DNA from 3 places in the Enterobacter sp. 3U4 genome. Region 3 is predicted to be linked to each of the others. Evidence: predicted binding sites of a transcription regulator. Region 3 holds the regulator's gene; each other region holds the start of a gene.
The links. The regulator PurR, encoded in region 3, represses purine synthesis genes. The targets are predictions, from matches to a motif close to CANGCAAACGTTTGCNTG.

Region 1 (6,596 bases), 1.8 Mb from region 3:
CTGGAACCTCCGCCTACATGCTTAAACCGGGACAACCGTCGCCCGGCTAACATAGCCTTCTCCGTCCCCCCTTCGCAGTAACACCAAGTACAGGAATATTAACCTGTTTCCCATCGACTACGCCTTTCGGCCTCGCCTTAGGGGTCGACTCACCCTGCCCCGATTAACGTTGGACAGGAACCCTTGGTCTTCCGGCGAGCGGGCTTTTCACCCGCTTTATCGTTACTTATGTCAGCATTCGCACTTCTGATACCTCCAGCATGCCTCACAGCACACCTTCAACGGCTTACAGAACGCTCCCCTACCCAACAACACATAGTGTCGCTGCCGCAGCTTCGGTGCATGGTTTAGCCCCGTTACATCTTCCGCGCAGGCCGACTCGACCAGTGAGCTATTACGCTTTCTTTAAATGATGGCTGCTTCTAAGCCAACATCCTGGCTGTCTGTGCCTTCCCACATCGTTTCCCACTTAACCATGACTTTGGGACCTTAGCTGGCGGTCTGGGTTGTTTCCCTCTTCACGACGGACGTTAGCACCCGCCGTGTGTCTCCCGTGATAACATTCTTCGGTATTCGTAGTTTGCATCGGGTTGGTAAGCCGGGATGGCCCCCTAGCCGAAACAGTGCTCTACCCCCGAAGATGAGTTCACGAGGCGCTACCTAAATAGCTTTCGGGGAGAACCAGCTATCTCCCGGTTTGATTGGCCTTTCACCCCCAGCCACAAGTCATCCGCTAATTTTTCAACATTAGTCGGTTCGGTCCTCCAGTTAGTGTTACCCAACCTTCAACCTGCCCATGGCTAGATCACCGGGTTTCGGGTCTATACCCTGCAACTTAACGCCCAGTTAAGACTCGGTTTCCCTTCGGCTCCCCTATACGGTTAACCTTGCTACAGAATATAAGTCGCTGACCCATTATACAAAAGGTACGCAGTCACACCACGAAGGTGCTCCCACTGCTTGTACGTACACGGTTTCAGGTTCTTTTTCACTCCCCTCGCCGGGGTTCTTTTCGCCTTTCCCTCACGGTACTGGTTCACTATCGGTCAGTCAGGAGTATTTAGCCTTGGAGGATGGTCCCCCCATATTCAGACAGGATACCACGTGTCCCGCCCTACTCTTCGAGTTCACAGCCTGTGTGCTTTCGTGTACGGGACTGTCACCCTGTACCGTGCGACTTTCCAGACGCTTCCACTAACACACAAGCTGATTCAGACTCTGGGCTGCTCCCCGTTCGCTCGCCGCTACTGGGGGAATCTCGGTTGATTTCTTTTCCTCGGGGTACTTAGATGTTTCAGTTCCCCCGGTTCGCCTCGTTAACCTATGTATTCAGTTAACGATAGTGCAACGAATTGCACTGGGTTTCCCCATTCGGACATCGCCGGGTCAAAGGTTCATATCACCTCGCCGGCGCTTTTCGCAGATTAGCACGTCCTTCATCGCCTCTGACTGCCAGGGCATCCACCGTGTACGCTTAGTCGCTTAACCTCACAACCCGAAGATGTTTCACTTCTGATTGCGAAAATTTGAGAGACTCGAACACACCTTAAAGATGTGTCGTTTCAATTTTCAGCTTGATCCAGATTTTTAAAGAGCAAATATCTCAAACATGACTCGCAAGTCAGTTTTGAGATATGACGGCAGGTGACTTTCACTCACGAACCAGCAAGTGGCGTCCCCTAGGGGATTCGAACCCCTGTTACCGCCGTGAAAGGGCGGTGTCCTGGGCCTCTAGACGAAGGGGACACTGAAGTCTCAATCGCAAGACGCCTTGCTATTTACTTTTCATCAGACAATCTGTGTGAGCACTACAAAGGCAGGTTCTTTAAGGTAAGGAGGTGATCCAACCGCAGGTTCCCCTACGGTTACCTTGTTACGACTTCACCCCAGTCATGAATCACAAAGTGGTAAGCGCCCTCCCGAAGGTTAAGCTACCTACTTCTTTTGCAACCCACTCCCATGGTGTGACGGGCGGTGTGTACAAGGCCCGGGAACGTATTCACCGTAGCATTCTGATCTACGATTACTAGCGATTCCGACTTCATGGAGTCGAGTTGCAGACTCCAATCCGGACTACGACGCACTTTATGAGGTCCGCTTGCTCTCGCGAGGTCGCTTCTCTTTGTATGCGCCATTGTAGCACGTGTGTAGCCCTACTCGTAAGGGCCATGATGACTTGACGTCATCCCCACCTTCCTCCAGTTTATCACTGGCAGTCTCCTTTGAGTTCCCGGCCGAACCGCTGGCAACAAAGGATAAGGGTTGCGCTCGTTGCGGGACTTAACCCAACATTTCACAACACGAGCTGACGACAGCCATGCAGCACCTGTCTCAGAGTTCCCGAAGGCACCAAAGCATCTCTGCTAAGTTCTCTGGATGTCAAGAGTAGGTAAGGTTCTTCGCGTTGCATCGAATTAAACCACATGCTCCACCGCTTGTGCGGGCCCCCGTCAATTCATTTGAGTTTTAACCTTGCGGCCGTACTCCCCAGGCGGTCGACTTAACGCGTTAGCTCCGGAAGCCACGCCTCAAGGGCACAACCTCCAAGTCGACATCGTTTACGGCGTGGACTACCAGGGTATCTAATCCTGTTTGCTCCCCACGCTTTCGCACCTGAGCGTCAGTCTTTGTCCAGGGGGCCGCCTTCGCCACCGGTATTCCTCCAGATCTCTACGCATTTCACCGCTACACCTGGAATTCTACCCCCCTCTACAAGACTCTAGCCTGCCAGTTTCGAATGCAGTTCCCAGGTTGAGCCCGGGGATTTCACATCCGACTTGACAGACCGCCTGCGTGCGCTTTACGCCCAGTAATTCCGATTAACGCTTGCACCCTCCGTATTACCGCGGCTGCTGGCACGGAGTTAGCCGGTGCTTCTTCTGCGGGTAACGTCAATTGCTGAGGTTATTAACCTCAACACCTTCCTCCCCGCTGAAAGTACTTTACAACCCGAAGGCCTTCTTCATACACGCGGCATGGCTGCATCAGGCTTGCGCCCATTGTGCAATATTCCCCACTGCTGCCTCCCGTAGGAGTCTGGACCGTGTCTCAGTTCCAGTGTGGCTGGTCATCCTCTCAGACCAGCTAGGGATCGTCGCCTAGGTGAGCCGTTACCCCACCTACTAGCTAATCCCATCTGGGCACATCTGATGGCAAGAGGCCCGAAGGTCCCCCTCTTTGGTCTTGCGACGTTATGCGGTATTAGCTACCGTTTCCAGTAGTTATCCCCCTCCATCAGGCAGTTTCCCAGACATTACTCACCCGTCCGCCGCTCGTCACCCGAGAGCAAGCTCCCTGTGCTACCGCTCGACTTGCATGTGTTAGGCCTGCCGCCAGCGTTCAATCTGAGCCATGATCAAACTCTTCAATTTAAGTTTGATGCTCGTGAATTAAACTTCGTAATGAATTACGTATGTTCACTCAGAGACTTGGTATTCATTTATTGTCCGAAGACATTAAGAATCCATGTCACTTTGAGTGCCCACACAGATTGTCTGATAAATTGTTAAAGAGCAGTGCAACGCGGCTTTCGCTCACCGTTGCGAGGTGGCGTATATTACGCTTTCCTCTTTCAGAGTCAACCCGTTATTTCAGGATTTTTTCTCTTCAACCGACCGGGTTGTTTGTGAAGTGATTCACATCCGCCGTGTCGATGGAGGCGCATTATAGGGAGTTCCCGAACGACCGCAACCGAAAAGTTGCAAAAAAATGACTGACTGCTGCATTCCCCAGCAAAACCCCGCCTTATACCTTTTTACACACAGACTTATCCACAATGATACGAAAAAGTGAAAATGTGCGAGCGTTGCGCAAACGTTTTCGTTAAAATGCTCGCGCTTAACAAGGATGCCCCGTCAGGTGTGTTAGATGAGTTTTTCGCAGGAAAATTCATCTAACGCTCTCTGTAATCGTGAAATCCAGGGGATTTACCATGCAACAACGTCGTCCAGTCCGCCGCGCTCTGCTCAGTGTTTCTGATAAAGCCGGTATCGTCGAATTCGCTCAGGCACTTTCCGCACGCGGTGTGGAGCTGCTTTCTACAGGCGGTACCGCTCGCCTGTTAGCAGATAAAGGTCTGCCGGTAACCGAAGTGTCCGATTACACCGGTTTCCCGGAAATGATGGATGGACGCGTCAAAACCCTGCACCCGAAAGTGCACGGCGGTATTCTTGGCCGTCGCGGTCAGGACGACGCTATTATGGAACAGCATGATATCGCCCCGATCGACATGGTTGTCGTTAACCTCTACCCGTTCGCCCAGACCGTTGCCCGCGAAGGCTGTTCTCTGGAAGATGCTGTAGAGAATATTGATATCGGCGGCCCAACCATGGTGCGCTCAGCAGCCAAGAACCATAAAGATGTGGCTATCGTGGTGAAGAGCAGCGATTACGAGACCATTATTAATGAGATGGATGCCAACCAAGGGTCATTGACTCTGGATACCCGTTTCGACCTCGCCATTAAAGCCTTCGAGCACACCGCGGCGTATGACAGCATGATCGCCAACTACTTCGGTAGCCTGGTGCCGGCGTACCACGGTGAAAGCAAAGACCCTTCTGGCCGCTTCCCGCGTACCCTGAATCTGAACTTCATTAAGAAACAAGATATGCGCTACGGCGAGAACAGCCACCAGCAGGCAGCCTTCTACATAGAAGAAGAGGTAAAAGAAGCCTCTGTTGCGACCGCTCAGCAGGTTCAGGGCAAAGCGCTCTCCTATAACAACATTGCTGACACCGACGCCGCGCTGGAGTGCGTGAAAGAGTTCAACGAGCCTGCCTGCGTTATCGTCAAGCACGCAAACCCATGCGGCGTTGCCGTGAGCACTTCTATTCTGGATGCCTACGATCGCGCTTACAAAACCGACCCGACCTCCGCGTTCGGCGGCATTATCGCCTTCAACCGCGAGCTGGATGCTGAAACGGCTCAGGCCATCATCTCCCGACAGTTCGTTGAAGTGATCATCGCGCCAGCCGCATCTGAAGAAGCGCTGAAAATCACCGCGGCAAAACAGAACGTGCGCGTGCTGATTTGCGGCCAGTGGGCAGAACGCGTGCCGGGCCTGGACTTCAAACGCGTGAACGGCGGCCTGCTGGTTCAGGACCGCGATCTGGGTATGGTCACAGAAGCCGACCTGCGCGTAGTGACCAAACGTCAGCCGACCGAACAGGAACTGCGTGATGCGCTGTTCTGCTGGAAAGTCGCGAAGTTCGTTAAATCCAACGCCATCGTCTACGCCAAAGAGAACATGACCATCGGGATAGGCGCAGGCCAGATGAGCCGCGTTTACTCTGCGAAAATCGCGGGTATTAAAGCAGGTGACGAAGGTTTGGAAGTCAAAGGCTCCGCCATGGCTTCTGACGCCTTCTTCCCGTTCCGTGACGGCATCGACGCCGCAGCCGCTGTCGGCATCACCTGCGTGATCCAGCCTGGTGGTTCAATCCGCGACGACGAAGTGATTGCCGCCGCCGACGAACACGGCATTGCGATGATCTTCACCGACATGCGCCACTTCCGCCATTAATTCCCGGAGCTGAAAATGAAAGTATTAGTAATTGGTAACGGCGGACGCGAGCACGCTCTGGCGTGGAAAGCGGCGCAGTCTCCGCTGGTGAAAACGGTCTTCGTGGCGCCGGGTAACGCCGGTACCGCACTGGAGCCGACTCTACAGAACGTTGCCATTGGCGTAACCGACATTCCGGCGCTGCTGAGCTTTGCCCAGAGCGAGAAAATCGACCTGACCATCGTCGGCCCGGAAGCGCCGCTGGTGATTGGCGTGGTGGATGCGTTCCGCGCAGCGGGCCTGAAAATCTTCGGCCCAACGGAAGGCGCCGCGCAGCTGGAAGGCTCCAAAGCCTTCACCAAAGATTTCCTCGCGCGCCACAACATCCCGACCGCGGAGTATCAGAACTTCACCGAAGTGGAGCCCGCGCTGGCTTACCTGCGTGAGAAAGGCGCCCCGATTGTTATTAAGGCCGACGGCCTGGCCGCCGGTAAAGGCGTGATCGTCGCGATGACGCTCGAAGAAGCCGAAGCCGCGGTTCAGGACATGCTGGCAGGTAACGCCTTTGGCGATGCAGGCCACCGCATCGTGATCGAAGAATTCCTCGACGGTGAAGAAGCGAGCTTTATCGTTATGGTTGACGGTGAGCACGTTCTGCCGATGGCCACCAGCCAGGACCACAAGCGTGTGGGCAATGGCGACACGGGTCCTAACACCGGCGGGATGGGCGCTTACTCCCCTGCTCCGGTCGTGACTGACGAAGTCCACCAGCGCACCATGGATCGCATCATCTGGCCTACCGTGAAGGGAATGGCAGCAGAAGGGAATACCTACACCGGTTTCCTTTACGCAGGTCTGATGATCGACAAGCAGGGTAACCCTAAGGTCATCGAATTCAACTGCCGCTTTGGCGATCCGGAAACGCAGCCAATCATGCTGCGCATGAAGTCCGATCTGGTGGATCTGTGCCTGGCAGCCTGCGAAGGCAAGCTCGATGAGAAAACTTCAGAGTGGGACGAACGAGCGTCTCTGGGGGTGGTGATTGCTGCAGGTGGTTATCCGGGCAACTACAACACCGGGGATGAAATACACGGTC
Region 2 (6,596 bases), 1.0 Mb from region 3:
TGCAGGTAAATTTCGCGCCGAGATGCGCTAACGCCACGTCCAGCGTTCCACGATTGAGCTCAGGCACCGTGAAGCACAGCTCGTAGTCTTCACCACCGGACAGCGCCCAGCGCAGCGCCTGCTCGGGTTCTACATGGCGAAGCAGTTGCTCAGACAGAGGGAAGAGATCCAGATCAACGCGCGCGCCTACGCCGCTGGCCTTCAGAATATGCCCGAGGTCCGAGATCAGCCCGTCAGAGAGATCGATAGCCGAGCTGGCCCGCTCGCGCAGCGCCTGGCCGTGCAGAATACGCGGCGTCGGGCGCAGATGGCGTTTCACCAGATACGCAGCATCGTCGGCATTCTTCACGGTTAAGCGTTCCTGGAGGATCGCCAGCCCTGCCGCGCTGTCGCCCGGCGTACCGGTCACGTAAATCCAGTCACCGGGTTTTGCGCCTGAGCGCTTCAGCGCGCGGCCAAGCGGCACATAGCCGTGGATCGCCAGCGTCATCGACAGCGGCCCGGCAGTGGTATCACCGCCAATCAGCTGCATATCGTAGTAGCTAAGCTGCTCAAACAGCGCGTCGCTAAAGGCTTCCAGCCAGGCTTCATCCACCTCTGGCAGGGTCAAAGCCAGCGTCAGCCAGGCAGGGTCGGCACCCATCGCCGCCAGGTCGCTGACGTTAACCGCCAGCGCCTTATACGCCAGATCGGCAGGATCGATATCCGGTAAGAAATGACGACCGCACACCAGAGTGTCGGTGCTGATTGCCAGCGTCTGTTTTTCGGGAATATTGAGAAGTGCACAGTCATCGCCAATGCCGGTTTCAACATCCAGACGAGAGGTTCTGACACGGTCGAAATAACGGGCAATCAGGGAGAATTCGCCGCATGCCATACGTTATGCCTCAGCAAATAAAAGAAAAAACCGGAGCCGCACTGCCCGTCAGGCAATGCAGGACTCCGGTTTGCGGATCACTTTTTGTGGGGACGGATCGCAGGTGCTGCTTTATCAAGTACGCCGTTTACAAACTTGTGGCTGTCTTCAGCGCCGAAGGTTTTCGCCAGCTCGATCGCTTCGTTGATGGCCACTTTATACGGCACATCATCACGTTTAGACAGCTCAAACAGCGCGATACGCAACACTGCTTTTTCCACCTGGCCCAGCTCTTCGAGCAGACGGGACAGGTATGGCTTCATCAGGCCATCGAGATACGCGCTATTAGTCGCCACTCCCGACAGCAGTTCGCGGAAGTACAGAACGTCAACGTCTTTTACGTCCTGTTCTGACAGGAACTGGTATTCAACATCAGCGATGTCGTTCTGGGACAACTGCCAGGAGTAAAGTGCCTGGACGGCACATTCACGGGCGCGGCGACGAGCAGCAGGTTTCACGGAATTCCCCTTACAAAAAAATCAGGCCTTGATGGCTTTCAATACATTGATCATTTCAAGCGCGGTCAGTGCAGCTTCTGCACCTTTGTTACCGGCTTTGGTGCCAGCACGTTCGATGGCTTGTTCAATACTTTCGGTAGTCAGCACGCCGAACGCGACAGGAATTTCAGCATCCTGCGCAACGTGTGCCAGACCGTTGCTTGCACCGCCCGCAACGTATTCGAAGTGCGCAGTGCCGCCACGAATAACGGTACCCAGCGCAATCACCGCGTCGTATTTACCGGTTTTCGCCAGCGCGCCTGCCGCCAGTGGCAGTTCGTAAGCGCCTGGAACCCAAACAACGGTAATGTTGTCATCTTTAACCTGGCCGATACGTTTCAGGGCGTCAATCGCACCTTCCAGCAGGCTGTCGTTGATGAAGTTGTTGAAACGCGCAATGGTGATGGCGACGCGAGCGTCCGGGGTAGCTACAGCAGCTTCAATAATGTTCATACTCTTCCTTTACGGGTTCATTTGGCCCCGCAGGGGGGCGGATTTTATCATAATACTTTGCGCACTGCTTCCCTATTTCGGGAGCAATTACGCTGTCGTTAAGTGGAGGCAGACATCCGGACCTACCGGACGAATCTCGCTAAATTTGAGTTGTGGTGCATCGGCCAGTTTTTCAAGGCCGGGCAGCACAAACAGACCGCGCGCGTCGTGACCTAACAGTTTAGGCGCAACGTAAACAAGCAGTTCATCCACCAGTCCGGCCTGTAAGAGCGCACCGGCGAGCGTTGGCCCGGCTTCGACCCAGATGCTGTTCACCTGCTGCTTGCCGAGCAGCATCATCAGCACCACCAGATCCAGATGACCGTTATGCTCCGGCACCATTATGCTGCGCACGCCTTCCGGCCATTCGCGCGTATCTTCTCTGGTGCGGGCAATCCAGGTCTCACCCGGCTGCTGGACGATGCGGTGCTCCGGCGTCACGCGATTCTGGCTATCAATGACAATACGCAGCGGCTGGCGCAGGTTCTCCTGCGGGTACAGGGCCTGGGTATCGGCATTCAGCTCGTCCCAGCGCACGGTCATGGCCGGATCGTCAGCCAGAACGGTTTCACTGCTGGTGAGGATAGCATGGCTTTGCGCGCGCAGACGTTGCACATCGCGCCTTGCCTGTGGCGACGTGATCCACTGACTCTCGCCGTTTGCCATCGCCGTACGACCGTCCAGCGAGGTGCCCAGCTTTAGCTGGATATACGGGAACCCCGTGCGCATACGCTTCAGAAAGCCTTTGTTGATCGCTTCCGCGTCCTGCATCATCAGGCCGTGGCTGACCTCAATGCCTTCCTGCTGCAGGCGATACAGACCGCGTCCGGCCACCTGCGGATTCGGGTCCTGCATCGACGCGACCACGCGTGAAACGCCTGCCGCGATCAGCGCTTCGCAGCACGGCGGCGTACGCCCGTGATGGCTGCAGGGTTCCAGCGTGACGTAGGCCGTGGCTCCGCGCGCCTTCTCACCGGCCATGCGCAGAGCATGAACCTCGGCATGCGGCTCGCCGGCGCGATAGTGAAAACCCTCCCCCACGATCTCGCCATCTTTAACGATAACGCACCCGACGTTCGGGTTGGGATGGGTAGTAAAACGACCGCGCTGCGCCAGCTTCATGGCTCGCGCCATGTAAATCTCATCCTGCATGAGCTTAATCCTGTAAGCGGGCGATCTCTTCGCCAAACTCTTTGATGTCTTCGAAGCTGCGGTAGACCGAGGCGAAGCGGATATAGGCGACCTTATCGAGCTTTTTCAGCTGCTCCATCACCAGATTGCCGATCATTTTGCTCGGCACCTCACGCTCACCCAAACCACGAAGGTAAGATTTTATGTGGTTTAACGCCATCTCCACGTCGTCTGCGCTGACGGGACGTTTTTCCAGAGCCTTCAGCATCCCGCTGCGCAGTTTCTCTTCGTTAAACGGCTCGCGCACGTCGTTGCTTTTTACCACGCGCGGCATTACCAGCTCTGCAACCTCAAAGGTCGTAAAACGCTCGTTGCACACCAGACACTGCCGACGACGGCGTACGGATGACCCTTCGCCCACAAGACGAGAGTCGATGACTTTGGTATCCACAGCGGAGCAGAATGGGCAATGCATACGGTATCCCTGTTATGTGGTTAACTAATTTTCATTTTACCCTGATCTGGCCTGACAACAAAGGAAGAGCTTTTTGAGATAAAGGATCTATGTCTGACGCGATGATGCTGGCTACCATTAAGGCGATCCGTTATTTCAAGGAAATAAACGCAATGACAAGACGTTACCTGAAAATTTTGCTGGTGGGGAGCCTCTTCACCCTTAGCGCCTGTGCACAGCAAACCGAAGTCCGCCAGATGAAACAGAGCGTGAATACGCTCAATACGGCGATGGACAAACTAAACAAAGAAACGGTGAAGATCACCCAGCAAAACGCGCTGAATGCCAAATCCAGCAGCGGGGTTTATCTGCTGCCGGGGGCGAATACGCCTGCGCGCCTCAATAGTCAGATCGGCACGCTAAAAATGTCTCTGGTGAATGTGGCGGCGAATGCAGATGGTACTCGCGCAACATTGCGCATTCAGGGCGAATCCAACGATCCGTTGCCAGCCTTCAGTGGTACAGTCGAATGGGGCCAGATCCAGGGCACTACTGAGAGCTACCAGGAGGTGAATGTTAATAGTCAGCTGTTCACCGCACCGGCCAGCGTGCTGGCTCCAAGCGACGTTGACATTCCGCTGCAGCTTAACGGACTCACTCCGGAGCAGCTGGGTTTCATCCGCATTCACGATATCCAACCCGCCGCGCAGTAACCCCTCTTTTAGCGGAGTGTAATGTCACTCCGCTAACATTTACATTTCGTATGGATTGGCAACATAAATGATTGCCGCTACAATCCCGCCCGTTTAAAGTACGCAAACGTGAACGCAATCGATTACGCGTGTGAGAGATATGTGAAACAACACATATTTTTGTGAGCAGGGATTCCTATAATAGGCACCGCAGAAACACGAAATATTTAGAAACGCAATTCGCGCATTTTTCACTCCCGGAAGGGAATTTCAATCAGTGGCATGATTATGAAAAAAACATTACTCGCAGCTGGCGCCGTGCTGGCACTTTCTTCCTCTTTCACTGTTAACGCAGCGGAAAACGATAAACCTCAATACCTCTCCGACTGGTGGCACCAGAGCGTTAACGTGGTCGGCAGCTACCACACCCGTTTCGGACCACAGATCCGCAACGATACCTACCTGGAATACGAAGCGTTCGCCAAGAAAGACTGGTTTGATTTCTACGGCTATATGGATGCACCGGTCTTCTTTGGTGGTAACACCGACGCGAAAGGTATCTGGAACCACGGTTCCCCACTGTTCATGGAAATTGAACCACGCTTCTCTATTGATAAACTGACCGGTACCAGCCTGGCGTTTGGTCCGTTCAAAGAGTGGTACTTCGCAAACAACTACATCTACGACATGGGCCGCAACAAGTCCGGTCGCCAGAGCACCTGGTACATGGGTCTGGGGACGGACATCGATACCGGCCTGCCAATGAGCCTGTCTCTGAACGTGTATGCTAAGTACCAGTGGCAGAACTACGGTGCCGCGAACGAAAACGAGTGGGATGGCTACCGTTTCAAAGTTAAATACTTTGTGCCAATTACCCAGCTGTGGGGCGGCAACCTGAGCTATATCGGCTTCACCAACTTTGACTGGGGTTCAGATCTGGGCGACAACGACTTCCGCGACCTGAACGGTAAGAAAGCGCGCACCAACGACTCCATCGCCTCCAGCCACATTCTGGCGCTGAACTACGATCACTGGCACTACTCTGTAGTTGCGCGTTACTGGCACAACGGTGGTCAGTGGAACGACGACGCGAGCCTGAACTTCGGCAACGGCGACTTCAGCGTCCGCTCTACCGGTTGGGGTGGCTACCTGGTTGTAGGTTATAACTTCTAACCTTGTGGTTGGTGCCGGGTGGCGGCTACGCCTTACCCGGCCTACAAAACCTGTAGGCCCGTGCAAGCGCAGCGCCGTCGGGCAAAAAAGCCAGCTCAAGAGCTGGCTTTTTACTGCTTAACCTTCCGCAAAAAATCCGCCAAAGACCTGTCCGCACTCTCACTAAACCGCCTCTCCGTCTGGACAATATTGAGGCACCGGTCGAGCCGGAAACAGCGATAGTCATCGCGCCTTTCGCACCACGCCGCCAGCAGCCAGCGCTCCCCCCAGAAGAACAAGCCCAGCGGCTGAACCTCGCGCTTTGAGAGCTGTCCGGCTTCATCGCGGTAATGTAACGCCAGTACGCGCTGGGCGGAAATCGCCTGATGAATCATGTCAAAATCACTGCGGGAGTGGCTTTGCATGCAAAAGTCCGGGGCGTAAATCCGCGTCTGCTCCGCCTTTCGACGACTCTCCTCGGGCAGGATAGCCAGCACCTTCTCCTGAGCCGACTCCAGCTCGCGCGACAGCGATTCCCCTCCCCAGGTTTTGAGCAGGCGAATCGCGACGATCAGCGCCTCTGACTCCTTATTTGTCAGCATCAGCGGCGGCAGGTCAAAACCCGACATCAGCCGATATCCGCTCCCCGCCTCACCTTCCACCGGTACGCCGGAAAGCGACAGGTCACGGATATCGCGATAGACCGTGCGCTCGGACACGCCAAGCCGGTCCGCCAGATGCGCTGCCGTTGTCAGACGCCTGCCCCGCAGGATCTGCACAATCTGAAACAAACGGTCAGCGCGTCGGGTCATATCTTAGGCCGCTCTCAGGCAGGTTGATGGAGGCCGACGCGGTTACCTTCGCTGTCGGTAAACAATGCGATAGTGCCAATGCCATGCGGCAGTTCCAGTGGGCCAAAAACGCATTCGCCACCCGCAGAGGCGATGCGATCGAGCGTGGCCGCCAGATTGTCAGTATGCAGGTAAATAATAGCGCCCTGCAAAGACGGTGTAACGCCGTCAAATTTTGCCAGCGCCCCGCCGGTACCCGGATCCTCATGCGGGAAAACCGCCAGCTCCGCACAGTCCATTTTCTCGCGACGCAGCGCGATCTGCATCACCGGCTCATAAAATTTGATGGCGCGATCCATATCCGAAACCGGAATTTCAAACCAGTTAATGACGCTTTTCATACATCCTCCTGCCTGTTGTTTGGGTTCAGAAGGAGTCTACGACTGGGCTCCTGACAGCATACTGTCAGGA
Region 3 (6,596 bases):
ACCACGGCAAAAGTGGCAGCCCCCCAGACGACCATCGCGATCGCGGCCCCGAACTCATTACGCGCCAGCCACGGAATGGCAATCATGATGACAATCAGCAGGGTTAAGAAGCCCTTCAGCGTCCCGCTCACGGAACGGTCGGCAAATTTCCCGCCGAGATAGTTGCCGATCGAGAAGCCCACGCCAATCAGCACCAGCATCGCGGTCACAAAGAGAGGCGTTGCGTGGGTGATGTCATGCAATACCGGTGAAATATAGGTGTAGAGGGTAAACATCGCCCCTGCCCCCAGCACGGTGGTGAGCAGCGCGGAGAGCACCTGCGGGCGCATCAGCACCGACAGTTCTTTGCGCACGTCAGGACGTTCCCCCGCGCTGCCTTTCGGCAGGGAGAAGAACAGCGCCACCATCGCAACCACGCCCAGTCCGGCAGTCGCCAGGAAGGACATACGCCAGCCGATCGCTTCTCCCAGCCAGGTTGCCGCAGGCACCCCCCCGATATTGGCAATCGTCAGCCCCATGAACATAGTTGCCACGGCGCTCGCCTGCTTATGTTTAGGCACCACGCTGGCAGCCACGACCGACCCCAGCCCAAAGAACGCGCCGTGGTTAAGGCTGGTCAGAATGCGTGACAGCATCAATGTGGTGTAGTCCGGTGCAATGGCCGAAAGCACGTTGCCCAGGGTGAAAATCGCCATCAGGAAAATCAGCGCATTACGGCGCGCGCGGTGCGAAAGTAAAAGCGTCATCAACGGCGCACCGACCATCACGCCGATGGCGTAGGCGCTGATTAACATCCCTGCCGCAGGGATCGAGACATCTACGCCCCGGGCAATAACGGGCAGTAACCCCATCGGGGAGAATTCAGTGGTGCCAATCCCAAAAGCGCCAATCGCCAGGGCCAGCAGGGGAAAATTGATTTTCATGCGTCAACTCCGGATGCCGTGTCATGTGGTGACACAGAACAAAGAAGCGGAAAGCATGACATCAATCACAAAAAATGAGAAGTTAACAAAATGGCAAAAGATTTTTGCCAGAGAAGTAACAATCGGGAGGGAGAAGGCTCTCCCTCCGCGTAAATCAGTGCAGCGCAGCCGTCAGACCGGCCGCAACAATCAGAGCCAGCACAATAACGGTGGTGAACAGCGAAAACTTCAGATCGGAACTCATCAATTTTTCTCCTTTTAATCCCCCCACGAAAAGTGAGCTTGCTCATTTTTGCACAGATTACGTTAAAAATCTTCCTGGATTTATACTGATAACCACTTTACCTCTTCCCCTTTTCATCAAGATAGGACAAAATTCCACGCTAAATTTATTAGCGTACCGGCCATTGACCCCCTCCTGACGTCCCGTGTCGTTTTCCCGGCGTGCCGCAATTCAAGATTGCGTGATAAGGGTGAGAGAAGGCAAACGTTTACCTTCAAGTTTTTCAGGAGTTTAGGATATGGTCTGGAGTGACATTTAATGGCAACAATTAAAGACGTAGCAAAACGCGCAAACGTTTCCACTACAACCGTATCACATGTAATTAACAAAACCCGCTTTGTGGCGGAAGAGACGCGCAACGCCGTCTGGGCAGCGATCAAAGAACTGCACTATTCGCCAAGTGCGGTTGCGCGCAGCCTCAAGGTTAATCACACCAAATCCATTGGATTGCTGGCAACCAGCAGTGAAGCGGCCTATTTTGCCGAGATCATTGAAGCGGTTGAAAAAAACTGCTTCCAGAAAGGCTATACCCTGATTCTGGGCAACGCCTGGAACAGCATTGAAAAACAGCGCGCCTACCTGTCGATGATGGCGCAGAAGCGCGTTGATGGCCTGCTGGTGATGTGTTCCGAATATCCGGAATCCGTGCTGTCGATGCTCGAAGAGTATCGCCACATTCCTATGGTGGTCATGGACTGGGGCGAAGCGCGCGCGGATTTCACCGATTCCGTTATCGATAACGCCTTTGAAGGTGGCTATATGGCCGGTCGTTATCTGATCGAACGCGGTCACCGCGAGATTGGCGTGATCCCGGGTCCGCTGGAGCGTAACACCGGCGCGGGCCGTCTGGCCGGTTTTATGAAAGCGATGGAAGAAGCGCTGATCACCGTGCCGGAAAACTGGATCGTGCAGGGCGACTTTGAGCCGGAGTCAGGCTACCGCGCGATGCAGCAGATTGTTTCCCAGCCGCACCGCCCGACCGCCGTTTTCTGCGGGGGTGACATCATGGCCATGGGCGCGCTCTGCGCTGCCGACGAGCTGGGTCTGCGCGTACCGCAGGATATTTCCGTGATCGGGTATGACAACGTGCGTAACGCGCGCTTCTTCACCCCGGCGCTGACAACCATTCACCAGCCAAAAGATTCGCTGGGCGAAACGGCCTTCAATATGCTGCTGGACAGGATCGTCAACAAGCGCGAAGAGTCGCAGTCCATTGAAGTTCACCCGCGCCTGATTGAACGCCGTTCCGTTGCGGATGGTCCGTTCCGCGACTACCGTCGTTAATCCCTTTACGGGGCCAGCTATGCTGGCTCCCGTAACCATTCCCGATTCAGCGTTTCGCTGTCTCCCAGATAGTCCAGCAGCCAGGCCATGGCGGGCGAGACATCATTTTGCTGCCAGGTCAGGCAGCAGGCCGCATCCGGGAACGGATTTTCAAGCGTCAGCTCAACCCATTCTCCGGTATCGATGCGCGGACGCGCGAAATGAACGGGCACCATCGCGACGCACAGCCCGGCGCTGAGGCACGTCGCCGACGATTCCCAGTCAGGGGCCACCAGCCGTCGCTGGTTGTCCAGAAGCCAGGTGATACGCTTAGGCAATGAACGGGAGGTATCCTCCAGCACCAGCGATGGCCAGTTGCGTAGCGAATCGTCGCTCAGCGGCCCTTCCATCGCCGCCAGGGGATGATCGCGTGCCACCACGCATTTCCAGCTGAGCATGCCCATATCGCGAAAAGCGTAACGCCCCCCGACCGGGATCGCCTGCGTTGCCCCAATCGCCATCTCGGCCCTGCCGTCCGCCAGCGCATCCCAGACGCCGTTGAACACCTCCTGCGAGACCCGCAGCTCGACGTCTGAAAAATGACGATAGAAATCGACGATCATCTGTCGGGTACGTTCCGGCTTAACGATGTTATCCACCGCGATGGAAAGATGTCCCCGCCAACCGTTGGCGATCTGCTGACACTGTTCGCGGGTGATCTGCATTTTTTTGATAACAGAACGCCCTTCCTTCAAAAACCACGCGCCTGCGGGCGTTAATTCCACGTCGCGATGCCGCCGTTCAAACAGCGGAACCGCCAGCCACTCCTCCAGCTGACGCACCGTATAGCTGATTGCCGAAGGGACGCGGTGCAGCTCCTGCGCCGCACCGCTAAAGCTACCGTTACGCGCAACAGCATCGACCACTTCAAGAGAATAATCTGACCACATTTTCTGCCTGCAAAATTTTTGAATGCACCCGCCAAATATTAGCGTTTCACAAGCGGCTTTGCACTCCCTACACTCAGCGCCAATGTATACCTGCCTCCTCAGGAGAATAAAATAATGCAACCCAGGAACGGTTTTTTAATCTGGCTCGGCGGCTTAAGCGTGCTGGGCTTTTTGGCCACCGATATGTACCTGCCGGCGTTTGCCGCCATGCAGGAAGATTTGCAAACCCCTGCTGCCGCCATCAGCGCCAGCCTGAGTTTATTCCTCGCCGGCTTTGCTTTCGCGCAGCTGCTGTGGGGACCGCTCTCGGATCGCTTTGGTCGTAAACCGGTGCTGTTGCTGGGCCTGGCCATTTTTGCCGCGGGCTGCCTGGGAATGCTGTGGGTACGCGATGCCACCTGGCTGCTGGTGCTGCGCTTTATTCAGGCCGTGGGCGTCTGTGCCGCGGCCGTGACCTGGCAGGCGCTGGTCACCGACTATTATCCGGCTAACCGCACTAACCGTATTTTCGCCACTATTATGCCGCTGGTGGGTCTCTCACCTGCCCTCGCCCCGCTGCTGGGCAGCTGGATCCTCGCGCATTTCGACTGGCAGGCCATCTTCGCCACGCTGTTTGCCATTACCCTGGTACTGATGCTTCCTGCGTTTGCCCTCAAGCCCGCGCATAAAAAAGAGGCGCATGCCGATGCGAAGCCCATTACCTTCACTTCCCTGCTCAGCACCAAAGCGTATCGCGGTAACGTCCTGATCTATGCCGCCTGCTCGGCAAGCTTCTTCGCGTGGCTCACCGGTTCGCCGTTCATTCTGCACGATATGGGCTACAGCCCGGCAGCCATCGGCCTGAGCTATGTTCCGCAGACTATCGCGTTCCTGGTGGGCGGGTACGGCTGTCGCGCGGCGCTGCAAAAGTGGGAAGGTCAGCAGATGCTGCCGTGGCTGCTGGTGCTGTATGCGCTTAGCGTCATCGGCACCTGGGCAGTTGGCTTTATTCCGGGTGCCGGTCTGGCCGAAATTTTGATCCCATTCTGCGTGATGGCCATTGCGAACGGGGCGATTTACCCAATCGTTGTAGCCCAGGCGCTGCGTCCGTTCCCGCAGGCGACAGGTCGCGCCGCCGCGCTGCAGAACACCCTGCAGCTGGGGCTGTGCTTCCTGGCAAGTCTGGTGGTCTCGGCCCTGATTGCCACGCCGCTTTTGACAACCACCAGCGTGATGCTGTTCACCGTAGTGCTGGCGGTATTGGGTTACCGCATGCAGGCTTCCGCGCAGCGTGAGCAGGAAAATAGTGCTCGGGTTGAAACGTCACATGCCTGATTGCGTCAGAAATCATGTTACATTTCAGTCATTAGGTTGCTAAGAATTTTATATTGAATCACCAAATTTTGAGGCCTATACTAAATTTGGTTCGATTAAATACGATAAATATTAAGTGTTAACGGGAGCCGGAGTGCTCCCGTTTTACCATGGAAGGCATTTCGGCAAGGGTTATCTCCCTTCCTCTGTTCTACGTCGGATACTAGCCTCACGGTATTTACCGTGAGATTTCTCACAAACCAAAAAAAGCGTCTACGCTGTTTTAAGGTTCTGATCACAGTAGGGTGATGGAGAAGCTATGAGTTCATCGTGTATAGAAGAAGTCAGCGTTCCGGACGATAACTGGTCCCGGATCGTCAGTGAACTGTTAGGTCGAGCAGGCATCACTATCAATGGATCATCGCCATCCGATCCTCAGGTTAAACATCCCGACTTTTTTAAACGCGTGTTGCGGGAGGGATCGTTAGGCCTGGGTGAAAGCTATATGGACGGCTGGTGGGAGTGCGAACGTCTGGATACCTTTTTCGCCAGCGTGCTGCGTGCCGGTCTTGAAAATCAACTCCCTCACAATCTGAAAGACACCCTGCGTGTCGCCTCTGCCCGACTGTTCAATCTGCAAAGTAAAAAACGCGCGTGGATCGTGGGCAAAGAACACTACGATCTTGGCAACGACCTGTTCAGCCGTATGCTGGACCCTTTCATGCAGTACTCCTGCGCCTACTGGAAAGAGGCGTCGACGCTTGAAGAGGCCCAGCAGGCAAAGCTGCGTCTGATTAGCGAGAAGCTGCAGCTACAGCCCGGTATGCGCGTGCTGGATATCGGCTGCGGCTGGGGCGGGCTGGCGTATTTTATGGCGAAGCACTATGCCGTCAGCGTCGTCGGCGTCACGATTTCAGCGGAACAGCAAAAAATGGCGCGAGAGCGCTGCCAGGGCCTCGATGTGGATATCCGGCTGCAGGACTACCGTGACCTGAACGAGCAGTTTGACCGGATCGTTTCCGTCGGCATGTTCGAGCACGTCGGGCCGAAAAACTACGCTACCTATTTTGAGGTGGTGGATCGTAATCTGAAACCAGACGGCATCTTTCTGCTGCACACCATCGGCTCTAAGCGGACCGACAATAACGTTGACCCGTGGATCAACAAATACATCTTTCCGAATGGCTGTTTGCCGTCCGTTCGCCAGATTGCCAACGCCAGTGAACCCCATTTCGTGATGGAAGACTGGCATAACTTTGGCGCGGACTACGACACCACCTTAATGGCGTGGCATGAACGTTTCCAGAAAGCCTGGCCCGAGATTGCGGACAACTATTCAGAACGATTCAAGCGGATGTTTAGCTATTATCTGAATGCCTGCGCGGGGGCGTTTCGCGCGCGGGATATTCAGCTTTGGCAGGTGGTATTCAGCCGAGGTATTGAACACGGACTGCGTGTCGCACGCTAAAAAAATAACCCCGGATGTCCGGGGTTATTTTTTATTCTTCTTCTGCGGCGGTCTTTATTATTGCGGCTTCTTTTGCTGCCAGCACGCGCTCAACCGTATCCACTACCGCCTGGGTTTGCGGATCGATTTCGATATTCACGCGATGCCCGAGTTTTTTGGCGCCCAGCGTGGTGCGCTGCAGCGTTTCAGGAATTAAATGTACGCAAAAACGCGTTGGCGTCACTTCTCCCACCGTCAGGCTAATCCCGTCAATGCCAATAAATCCTTTATAGAGGATGTATTTCATTAATGACGGATCCTGCATTTTAAACCAGATTTGACGGTTATTTTCCGAGGTTACGATTTTCGCCACTTCAGCGGTGGTCATGATGTGCCCGGACATCAGGTGGCCGCCAATCTCATCGCTGAACTTCGCC

Region 1: the regulator PurR is predicted to act here: its motif matches at 3,807-3,824, upstream of purH (bifunctional phosphoribosylaminoimidazolecarboxamide formyltransferase/IMP cyclohydrolase).
Region 2: the regulator PurR is predicted to act here: its motif matches at 4,315-4,332, upstream of RVY89_RS14320 (nucleoside-specific channel-forming protein Tsx).

What each region holds. Positions count from the first base shown of each region.
Region 1 covers NZ_CP136665.1:3,796,098-3,802,693, forward strand. The annotation lists rRNA gene RVY89_RS18095 (23S ribosomal RNA) at 1-1,488, opposite strand, end outside; tRNA gene RVY89_RS18100 (tRNA-Glu) at 1,671-1,746, opposite strand; rRNA gene RVY89_RS18105 (16S ribosomal RNA) at 1,832-3,371, opposite strand; gene purH (bifunctional phosphoribosylaminoimidazolecarboxamide formyltransferase/IMP cyclohydrolase) at 3,932-5,521, shown strand; gene purD (phosphoribosylamine--glycine ligase) at 5,537-6,596, shown strand, end outside.
Region 2 covers NZ_CP136665.1:2,966,799-2,973,394, forward strand. The annotation lists gene thiL (thiamine-phosphate kinase) at 1-877, opposite strand, end outside; gene nusB (transcription antitermination factor NusB) at 955-1,374, opposite strand; gene ribH (6,7-dimethyl-8-ribityllumazine synthase) at 1,396-1,866, opposite strand; gene ribD (bifunctional diaminohydroxyphosphoribosylaminopyrimidine deaminase/5-amino-6-(5-phosphoribosylamino)uracil reductase RibD) at 1,954-3,057, opposite strand; gene nrdR (transcriptional regulator NrdR) at 3,062-3,511, opposite strand; gene RVY89_RS14315 (SadB/YajI family lipoprotein) at 3,664-4,203, shown strand; gene RVY89_RS14320 (nucleoside-specific channel-forming protein Tsx) at 4,471-5,355, shown strand; gene RVY89_RS14325 (helix-turn-helix transcriptional regulator) at 5,466-6,146, opposite strand; gene RVY89_RS14330 (VOC family protein) at 6,161-6,526, opposite strand.
Region 3 covers NZ_CP136665.1:1,965,162-1,971,757, forward strand. The annotation lists gene RVY89_RS09250 (MFS transporter) at 1-923, opposite strand, end outside; gene cydH (cytochrome bd-I oxidase subunit CydH) at 1,078-1,167, opposite strand; gene purR (HTH-type transcriptional repressor PurR) at 1,465-2,490, shown strand; gene punR (DNA-binding transcriptional activator PunR) at 2,508-3,419, opposite strand; gene punC (purine nucleoside transporter PunC) at 3,534-4,733, shown strand; gene cfa (cyclopropane fatty acyl phospholipid synthase) at 5,032-6,180, shown strand; gene RVY89_RS09280 (riboflavin synthase subunit alpha) at 6,212-6,596, opposite strand, start outside.